One region of the Janthinobacterium sp. HH104 genome, then DNA from elsewhere that is predicted to be linked to it. Evidence: predicted binding sites of a transcription regulator. Region 1 holds the regulator's gene; each other region holds the start of a gene.
What was found. The regulator NrdR, encoded in region 1, represses ribonucleotide reductase genes. The targets are predictions, from matches to a motif close to CACNANATNTNGTG.
Positions count from the first base shown of each region.

Region 2: the regulator NrdR is predicted to act here: its motif matches at 1,768-1,781, upstream of JAB6_RS20165 (ribonucleoside triphosphate reductase).
Region 3: the regulator NrdR is predicted to act here: its motif matches at 1,690-1,703, upstream of JAB6_RS02145 (ribonucleoside-diphosphate reductase subunit alpha).

Region 1 covers NZ_LRIB01000001.1:82,186-85,463, reverse strand. The annotation lists gene JAB6_RS00415 (PilW family protein) at 1-912, opposite strand, end outside; gene pilV (type IV pilus modification protein PilV) at 909-1,499, opposite strand; gene nrdR (transcriptional regulator NrdR) at 1,720-2,181, opposite strand; gene glyA (serine hydroxymethyltransferase) at 2,325-3,278, opposite strand, start outside.
Region 2 covers NZ_LRIB01000043.1:75,330-78,607, forward strand. The annotation lists gene JAB6_RS20165 (ribonucleoside triphosphate reductase) at 1-1,721, opposite strand, end outside; gene JAB6_RS20170 (hypothetical protein) at 1,840-2,256, opposite strand; gene JAB6_RS20175 (peptidase U32 family protein) at 2,422-3,278, shown strand, end outside.
Region 3 covers NZ_LRIB01000013.1:285,313-288,590, reverse strand. The annotation lists gene JAB6_RS02145 (ribonucleoside-diphosphate reductase subunit alpha) at 1-1,424, opposite strand, end outside; gene ampD (1,6-anhydro-N-acetylmuramyl-L-alanine amidase AmpD) at 1,817-2,428, opposite strand; gene JAB6_RS02135 (sigma 54-interacting transcriptional regulator) at 2,406-3,278, opposite strand, start outside.

The DNA of each region.
Region 1 (3,278 bases):
GCGCGTCGCGGCGGGCAAGGATGTGCGCGCAATGCGCACGCCCGTGTCGCCGGCCGCGTGCGCCTCGGCATACACCTTGCCGAACAGGTCGAACTGCGCCGGCCCCAGTTCCGCCATCTTGTCCGCCTGGCCCGCCTCGCCATGCAGCAGCAGCGCCACACGCACGCTGGCCACGCGCTTCCAGTGCGTGCGGCGGTGCAGATCGCGCTGGCGCGCGGCCGCATCCGCGCCCTCCAGTACCAATGCCGCATCGTAGGCCTCGAGCGCGCTGGCGTTGACATAGCGGTTCGCCACGCCGTCGGGCGGCGTATCCGTGTCGAGGCCATACAGCACCTGGAAACCGTCGACGCCACGGATGATGGCGTCCGCGCCCCAGCCGTTCGCGCCACGGTATTTGCAGCGCAGCTCGCCCTCGCCATCGGCGCCTTGCGCCACATAGAAAATGCTCCAGCCCCGCTGCGTTTCCGTTTGCGCGGCGCCCACGCCGAAGCCCGCGCAATTGAGCACGGAACCGTCGCCGCCTTCTTCCTTGCCGGCGCCGTAATAGCGCAAGGCCAGCACGTCGCTGCCATGCAGGGCGCCGGGCAGCGCGCCGCTGATGCCCTCGCTGTTCTTGCCCAGGCTGCGCGCGTCGAGCCCGGCCACATTGGCGCTGTCGTCATCGGCATGGGCGACGGGCGCGGCGCTGCTGTCCCAGTTCACGTACGCCGTCTGGCGCACGGCGCGGGCGATGGTGTCGAGCGCATAGCGGCCGTTATCGTCCAAGCGCGCGCTGGCGGACTGGTCGCCATAGCTGCCGCTGGCGGCCAGCAGCACGCTACTGGCCGCCAGCATCAGCAGCGCGCCCAGCGACAGGGCCACCAGCAATTCGACGAGGCTCATGCCGCGATGCCGATACAGGACCTCGTTCATGCGCCGCCTCCGCCCAGCTGGAATGCCAGCCTGGGCAACGATTCGCCTGCCGCATTCATGGCGGGCGAGCCATCGGGCAGGCGGCCGCGCCAGCCCAGCTTGATAACGATGGGCGCGCCCTTGCCGCCGCTGCACGCCCACTGCAAGCCTTGGGCGGCGGCATCCCACGCGGAAGTGTCGCGGCAAATATGCAGGCGCGCGCCGGGCAAGGCCGCATGCAGCCGCTGCTTCCATTCGGCGATATCGAATTGCGCCAGTTCGGCCGCGCTGCAGGCAGTGACGCCGAAGCAGTCGGGCGCACCGCCGCCAGCTTCAGCATCGTCCGCCGCCGCGTAGGCCACGTTCAGGTAGGGATTGCCCGCATCGGGGCCATTCATGAGCACGCTGTTCGCGCGCATGCGTTCGGCAATGCCGGCAGCCAGTTGCACGCCCGCCGACAACAGCGCCGACTCATGGCGCGCGCGCAGCGAGTTCAGTTGCAGGATGCTGGCGCCCAGCAGACCCAGCGCCAACAGCAGCAGCGACACCAGCACCTCGACGAGGCTGCTGCCACCCGCAGGAAACATAGTGCGACCGCTATTGCGCATGCGCTACTCCCTTCCGCAGCAAGAGTCGCAGGAACAGGCGGCCCAGCTACAAGATAGGCGCGCGCAAAAAGCCGGGTCTGCGCTGGCGCAAACAGCACGGCGATAAGTCGAGAAGAACAGCGTTGGGATTGATCAGACCGCTTGCCAGGCAACCCTTGGCGTGGTGAAAACGGGGCGCATAAGCAGCCCCGCCTTCACGAAGGTGAACAAGAAGGTGAGGTCAGGGCTTGCGCGCCTGCCCCACTTCGGCAATCGCATCCTGGAATTCGGCCAGGTCTTCGAAATTCTTGTAGACGGAGGCGAAGCGGATGTAGGCGATCTTGTCGAGGCGCTTGAGTTCCTGCATGACGAGTTCGCCGATATAGCCGGAATCGACTTCGCGCAGGCCGCTGGTCAGCAGTTTTTCCTGGATGGACGCGATGGCCGTATCCACGGAGGCGGCCGCAACGGGACGCTTGCGCAAGGCCAGCATCAAACTGCCGCGCAGCTTATCCGCAGCGAACTCCGTCCGGCTGCCATTCTTTTTGACGACGGCCGGCATGATAAGTTCAATGCGCTCGTACGTGGTAAAACGCTTGTCGCATTTGCCGCAGCGGCGGCGGCGCCGAATGGCATCCCCTTCCTCCGATACGCGCGTATCGAGAACCTGGGTGTCGCCGTGCTGGCAAAATGGACATTTCATGGGCTGGTTACAACTTTATAGTAATAATTACGGGAAATCGCCGTCCTTGTGCAAAGGGCGCCCGAATCACTCCGGGCGCCCTTGGGCACGAAGGAATGTGTCATACAGAATCTTACTCCGTATGACACATTCTGGACAAATTATTATGCGGCGTACACAGGGTGCGCGTCGGCCAGGACTTTCACTGCCGCTTTCACGCGCTCGATGGTGGCGGCGTCATGCGGATTGTCCAGCACGTCGGCGATCAGGTTGCCCACTTCTTCCGCTTGCGCTTCCTTGAAACCGCGCGTCGTCATCGCCGGGCTGCCCAGGCGGATGCCCGAAGTGACGAATGGTTTTTGCGGGTCGTTCGGGATGCCGTTCTTGTTGCAGGTGATGTGCGCGGAACCGAGGATGGCTTCGGCTTCCTTGCCCGTCAGGTTCTTGGCGCGCAGGTCGACCAGCATGACGTGCGATTCGGTACCGCCGGAAACGATGCGCAGGCCGCGCTTGATCAGGGTTTTCGCCAGCACGTCGGCGTTCTTGATCACTTGTTTCTGGTACTCGACGAATTCAGGGCTCAGCGCTTCCTTGAAAGCGACGGCCTTGCCGGCGATCACGTGCATCAGCGGGCCGCCCTGGATACCAGGGAAGATGGCCGAGTTAATGGCTTTTTCGTGTTCGGCCTTCATCAGGATGATGCCGCCGCGCGGGCCGCGCAACGATTTGTGCGTGGTCGAGGTGACGAAGTCGGCGAACGGCACCGGGTTCGGGTACAGGCCGGCGGCGATCAGGCCCGCGTAGTGGGCCATGTCGACCATGAAGTAGGCGCCAACTTCCTTGGCGATCTTGCTGAAGCGTTCGAAGTCGATCTTTTTCGAGAACGCGGACGCGCCGGCGATGATCAATTTCGGCTTGCGTTCGCGGGCCAGGCGCTCCATTGCCTCGTAGTCGATGTCTTCTTCCGCCGTCAAACCGTAGGAGACGACGTCAAACCATTTGCCGGACATGTTCAGCGGCATGCCGTGGGTCAGGTGGCCGCCTTCGGCCAGCGACATACCCATGATCAGGTCGCCTGGTTTCAACATGGCAAAGAACACGCCCTGGTTCGCTTGCGA
Region 2 (3,278 bases), on a different contig from region 1:
AAATCGGATTGCTTGCGGGCGATCAGTTCCGCGTCGCAGGTGGGGCAGAATTCATGTTTGCCGGCCAGGTAGCCGTGGCGCGGGCAGATGGAAAACGTGGGCGTGACGGTGATGTAGGGCAGCGAGAAGCGGCTCAGCGCGCGTTTTACCAGCTCGCGGCAGGCATTCGCATCCGACAGCGCTTCCGTCATGTACAGGTGCAGCACCGTGCCGCCCGTGTACTTGCGCTGCAGCGCGTCCTGCAATTCCAGCGCTTCGAACGGGTCGTCCGTATGGCCGACGGGCAGTTGCGACGAATTCGTGTAGTACGGATTGTCGACCGTGCCCGCCTGCAGGATGGCCGGATAGCGCTTGCGGTCTTCGCGCGCGAAGCGGTAGGTCGTGCCTTCGGCCGGCGTCGCCTCCAGGTTGTACATATGGCCCGTCTCTTCCTGGAACCGCACCATGCGGGCGCGCACGTGGTCGAGCAGACGTATCGCCAGCGCATGGCCTTCCGGCGCCGTGATGTCGTAAGCGTCGCCGCTGAAATTGCGGATCATCTCGTTGATGCCGTTCACGCCCAGGGTGGAAAAGTGATTGCGCAGGGTGCCCAGATAGCGTTTCGTGTACGGGAACAGGCCTTGCTGCATCAGTTCTTCGATGGTGCGGCGCTTGATTTCCAGGCTGGTCTTGCCCAGCTCCAGCAGGCGGTCCAGGTCGGCCATCAAGGCTGGCTCGTCGCCGCGCCACAAGTGGCCCAGGCGCGCGCAGTTGATCGTCACCACGCCCAGGGAACCCGTCTGCTCGGCGGAACCGAACAGGCCATTACCCCGTTTGAGCAGCTCGCGCAAGTCCAGCTGCAAGCGGCAGCACATGGAACGTATCATGTTCGGCTTGAGTTCCGAATTGATGAAATTCTGGAAGTAGGGCAAGCCGTAGCGGGCCGTCATCTCGAACAGGCGTTCCGCGTTGTCGCTGTGCCAGTCGAAATCCTCGGTGATGTTATAGGTAGGGATGGGGAAGGTGAAGACCCGGCCCTTGGCGTCGCCCGCCATCATGATTTCGATATAGGCGCGGTTGATCATGTCCATTTCCGCCTGCAGCTCGCCATAGCTGAAGTCCATTTCCTGGCCGGCGATGACGGGAATCTGCTCGCGCAAATCGTCCGGGCAGACCCAGTCAAACGTGAGGTTGGTGAACGGCGTCTGCGTGCCCCAGCGCGATGGCACGTTGAGGTTGAAGATCAGCTCCTGCATGTACTGGCGCACGTCTTCGTAGCGCAGGCTGTCCTTGCGGATGTAGGGCGCCATATAGGTGTCGAAGGAGCTGAACGCCTGCGCGCCGGCCCACTCGTTTTGCAGGGTGCCGAGGAAGTTGACGATCTGGCCAATGGCGCTCGACATGTGTTTCGGCGGGCCCGATTCGATCTTGCCCGGCACGCCATTCAAGCCTTCGTGCAGCAGGGTGCGCAGCGACCAGCCGGCGCAATAGCCGGCCAGCATGTCGAGGTCGTGGATGTGCAGCGCCGCTTCGCGGTGCGCCGCGCCCACTTCCGGCGGATACACCTGGTCCAGCCAGTAGTTGGCGATGACCTTGCCCGACACGTTGAGTATCAGGCCGCCCAGCGAGTAGCCCTGGTTGGCGTTGGCGTTGACACGCCAGTCGCGCCGGTCCAGGTATTCATTGATGGACGCGGCGACGTCGACCTGGCCGCGTGTGGGGGAAACTGCATTTGTCGTCATGAAACCTCCAATAAACACAACATGCGGTGTTTTTATGGAGATTAATCACTAAATATAGTGGCGTCAAAGGGCGCGTGCAGTTGCGTGACGAATCCTTGATGCAGGTGAAGAAAGCGCGTCAGCGGCTTTTTTTCGCGCGGCCCAGGCGCGGGATGAAGCAGCTCAGGCCAAAGTAAGCGGCACCGCAGACGGCGATGCTGACGACGGAGGCGGGCAGCACGTGCGCCCAGATTTCCCGCGCCGAGAACGTGCTCCAGCTGGCCACGCGCGCGTCGAACGTGACGTAGTTCGCCAGCAGCCAGTACACGGCCAGCAGGCCCGTGCAGATGGCGGCCTGGCGCAGCACGGGCATGGCGCGGCGGGCGAAGACGGCTTGCAGGAACAGCAGCAGCATTCCGGCCCAGACGCCCAGCGCCTCGGGCGACAGCACGGAGAGCGTTTCTTCGACATAGCCGTCGGCGGGCGAAGCCCACTGTATTTGCAGCACGGTGAGGAATAGGGTGAGCAAGAATAGCAGCAGCGGTTTGCGGGGCATGGCGGGCAATCGGTGAGGGAGAAAAGTGGGGCATTTTACAGCCAGGTCAAGCAAGTTGAACGCGCGCCAGCCATGCATGCATTCCTTCACCTGCGTCAAGGACTGGGCGGTATGGGCGGGGCTATAGTCTGCACCCTGAGCCGATACAGGACTGTGAACACCATGATGCTTGAATCAACCACCGCCACCCGCGTGGCCGGACCGCTGGAACTGGTCTGCCCCGCCGGCAGCCTGCCTGCCCTGAAAGCGGCCATCGACAATGGCGCCGATACCGTCTACCTGGGTTTTCGCGACGCCACCAATGCGCGCAATTTCGCGGGCCTCAATTTCGACGAGAAGGCCATCGCCGAGGGTGTGCGCTACGCCCACCAATATGGACGCAAGGTGCTGCTGGCGCTGAATACCTATCCGCAGCCGCACAACTGGGCCGTGTGGCGCAGCGCCATCGACCGCGCCGCGCAGGCCGGCATCGACGCCATGATCGTGGCCGATCCGGGCCTGATGGCGTATGCAAGCGAGCACCACCCGCAACTGCGTTTGCACCTGTCCGTGCAGGGCTCGGCCACCAACTACGAAGCGATCAATTTTTACCATGAACACTTCGGCATCGCCCGCGCCGTGCTGCCGCGCGTGCTGTCGATGGCGCAGGTCGAGCAACTGATCGCCAAGACGGAAGTCGAGATCGAGGTCTTCGGCTTCGGCAGCCTGTGCGTGATGGTCGAAGGGCGCTGCGCGCTGTCGTCGTACGCGACGGGCGAGGCGCCGAACACTCACGGCGTGTGCTCGCCGGCGAAATCCGTGCGCTGGCTGGAAACACCGAACGGCCTCGAATCGCGCCTGAACGGCGTGCTGATCGACCGCTATGCGCCAGGCGAAAACGCCAGCTATCCGACCCTGTGCAAGGGACGTTTCGAAGTCAACGACGAAGAGTATTACGCGATCGAGGAGCCGGCCAGCCTGAACACGCTGGCGCTGCTGCCGCAGTTGATCGCCATGGGCGTGCGCGCCGTGAAGATCGAAGG
Region 3 (3,278 bases), on a different contig from region 1:
CGGCGGTCGTCGCCCGTGTTCTTGCGCAGGTCGAGGAATTCCTCGATGTCCATGTGCCAGGTTTCCAGGTAGGCGCAGACGGCGCCCTTGCGTTTGCCGCCCTGGTTGACTGCCACGGCCGTGTCGTTGACCACTTTCAGGAACGGCACCACGCCTTGCGACTTGCCGTTGGTGCCCTTGATGTGGGCGCCCAGGGCGCGCACTGGCGTCCAGTCGTTGCCCAGGCCGCCGGCGAACTTGGCCAGCAGCGCATTGTCCTTGATGGCGTCGTAGATGCCTTCCAGGTCATCGGAGACGGTGCTCAGGTAGCACGACGACAGCTGCGAGCGCAGGGTGCCCGAGTTGAACAGGGTCGGCGTCGAGCTCATGAAGTCGAACGAGGACAGCAGGCTGTAGAACTCGATGGCGCGCGCTTCGCGGTCCGCTTCGTTCAGCGCCAGGCCCATGGCCACGCGCATGTAGAACGCCTGCGGCATTTCGATGCGCACATCCTGGATGTGCAGGAAGTAGCGGTCATACAGGGTTTGCAGACCGATATAGCCGAATTGCAAGTCGCGGTCGGCGACGATGGCTTTCGCCAGGCGCTCCAGGTCGAAACTGGCGAGTACCGGGTTCAGCAGCTCAGCGGCGATACCCTTGGCAATGTATTGCGGGAAATACGTCAGGTATTCGGCGGCAGCGGCCGCTTGCGGCACTTCCTTGCCGAACACTTCCTTGCGCACCGTGTGCAGCAGGATGCGGGCCGTGACCTGGCTGTAGGCCGGATCTTTTTCCATCAGCGCGCGCGCCGCCAGGATGGCCGACTTGTGCAGCTCTTCGACAGGCACGCCGTCGTACAGGTTTTTCACCGTTTCAGCCAGGATGGCGTCGGCATCGACGTGCTTTTCCAGGCCGGCGCAGGCGGCGTTGATCAGGTCCCGCACTTCCTGCATGTCCAGCAGGCGGCGCACGCCGTTGTCGGTGACGTTCAGCTGGGGCGCGGTCACTTGCGCGGACGCGCCTTGCGCTTCCTTCTGCAGGCGGCGCTCTTCCATGTGCTTGGCGCGGTACAGCACGTAGGCACGCGCCACGTCGTGCTCGCCCGAACGCATCAGCGACAGTTCCACCTGGTCTTGCACGTCTTCGATATGGAAGGTGCCGCCGCCCGGATGGCGGCGCACCAGCGCGGCGACGACGCCGTCCGTCAGTTGTTCCACCAGTTCGCGGATGCGTGCCGAGGCTGCGCCCTGGCCGCCGTTAACGGCCAAAAACGCCTTGGTCATGGCGATCGCGATCTTCGAAGGCTCAAATGCCACCACCGCACCGTTGCGGCGGATGATGCGATAGTCGCCCAATGCCGCGCCCGTGCTCGCCACGCTGTTGGCCGCGCCTGGCGCTGGCGATACTGGCGTTGGATGGATGGAAATATCTTGTGGTGATTGCATTGAAGCTCCCGTTGTCAGCTAAAGTCAGCCTGCAGTTTTGCTGCCGCGTGTGTTGTTGAATAGAACGCCCGATGGTCAGGGTTTCTTCAGGTATTTGTTGCTAAATAGTAAATTCTTAATGCATAAAACAGAGTCAGACGCCATATCGCCACACCGTACTGCCCGGCTGGCGCGAAACACGATCAAGGGTGATAAACCGCCAGTTCCAGTGCTTTATCAGCAATCCGGGTAGCTTTGACAATAATTCTGAAAACGTCTGTGATGGCACTAGATATAGTCTTTACATCCAACTTCTGCACTAATTGTAGTACCCATCGGAGGGTGATGCAATAGTTTTCCGGCATCCGCCAGCGTAATTTTTTGTATTTTCATATACGATTTCGGTTGACTTTTCAGGGTGTGGATGGAAAGCCAAATCCCCGCGAAGTAAGCGCTAACGCAGGCTGCCCTTGCAAGGTTTCCAGCCAGCATTTTTGATAAAAATGCCAGTCAAAAAACGGCCCCGGATCCGTCTTCCTCCCCGGCGCGATATGCTCGTGGCCGCGCACCTGCGACAGCCCGTAGCGCGCCACCAGCGCCGCCGTCAGCGCCGCCAGCACATGGTATTGCCGCCGCTGGAAGGGCACATCGTCCGCGCCTTCCATTTCGATACCGATGGAATAGCCATTGCACTGCGGGCGTCCTTCGAACATGGACGCGCCCGCATGCCAGGCACGTTGATCAGTAGAAACATATTGCAACAACGCACCATCGCGCCGCACAAAAAAGTGCGCCGACACCTGCAAGCCACGCAGGTCGGCGAAAGAAGGATCGGCATTATAATCTACCCGGCCCGTAAACAAGTCCGACACATGCGGCCCGCCAAAGTGGCCGCCCGGCAAGCTGATGTTATGGATCACCAGCAAGTCGACTTGTGCACCGTCCGGGCGCGCATCGTGGTGCGGCGAGTCATAGCGCAGCGCGCCGTCGCACCAGCCGTCTTCATCTATCGTCCATACGCTCATCAAGTAAAGCTTCCTGTATCGTCAATTTCTGCATGCGGTAACGCAACTGGCGCACGCTCAGGCCCAGCTGGCGCGCCGCCCGTGCCCGGTGGTAGCGCGCCTGCACCAGCGCCAGCATGATCATGTCGCGCTCGGCCTGGCGCAAATACACGTCGAGCGGCAGGACGGGGGCCACGCCATGCGCGGCCATGCCGGGCAGGCATAGTTGCCGTTCCGGCAAGTCCGGCAATGCCGGCGCCGCCCGCAAAGGCATAGTACCCGCCGTGGATGGCAAGGCCAGCCCGTCAAGCGCGATCACGCCGCCGTCGGCAAAGGCCAGCGCCCGCTCCAGCACGTTTTCCAGTTCGCGCACATTGCCGGGAAACGCATACGCGGCCAGGGCCGCCAGCACGGGCGGCGCCAGGCTCACGGCCCGGCGTGGCGACAGGCGCGCGAGGATCACCTCACATAATACCTGCAGATCGCCGCGCCGCTCGCGCAGCGGCGGCAGCGCCAGCTCGATCACATGCAGGCGGTAAAACAGGTCCTGGCGAAACGTGCCGGCGGCCACGCCGCGCGCCAGGCCATGCTGGCTCGCGCACAGGATGCGCACGTCGACGGCTTCGTCGCTACTGCCGCCCAGCTTGCGTACGCGGCGCTCCTGCAGCACACGCAACAGTTTTACCTGCATGGCCAGCGGCAGATCGTCGACTTCATCGAGCAACAAACTGCCGCCATGGGCCGCCTGGAACAAACCCTGGCGTTCGTGCAGCGCGCCCGTATAAGCGCCCGGGCGGCAGCCAAAGAATTCCGCTTCCATCAGCGCTTCGGGAATAGCGCCGCAGTTGACGGCGATAAACGGGAAGCTGGC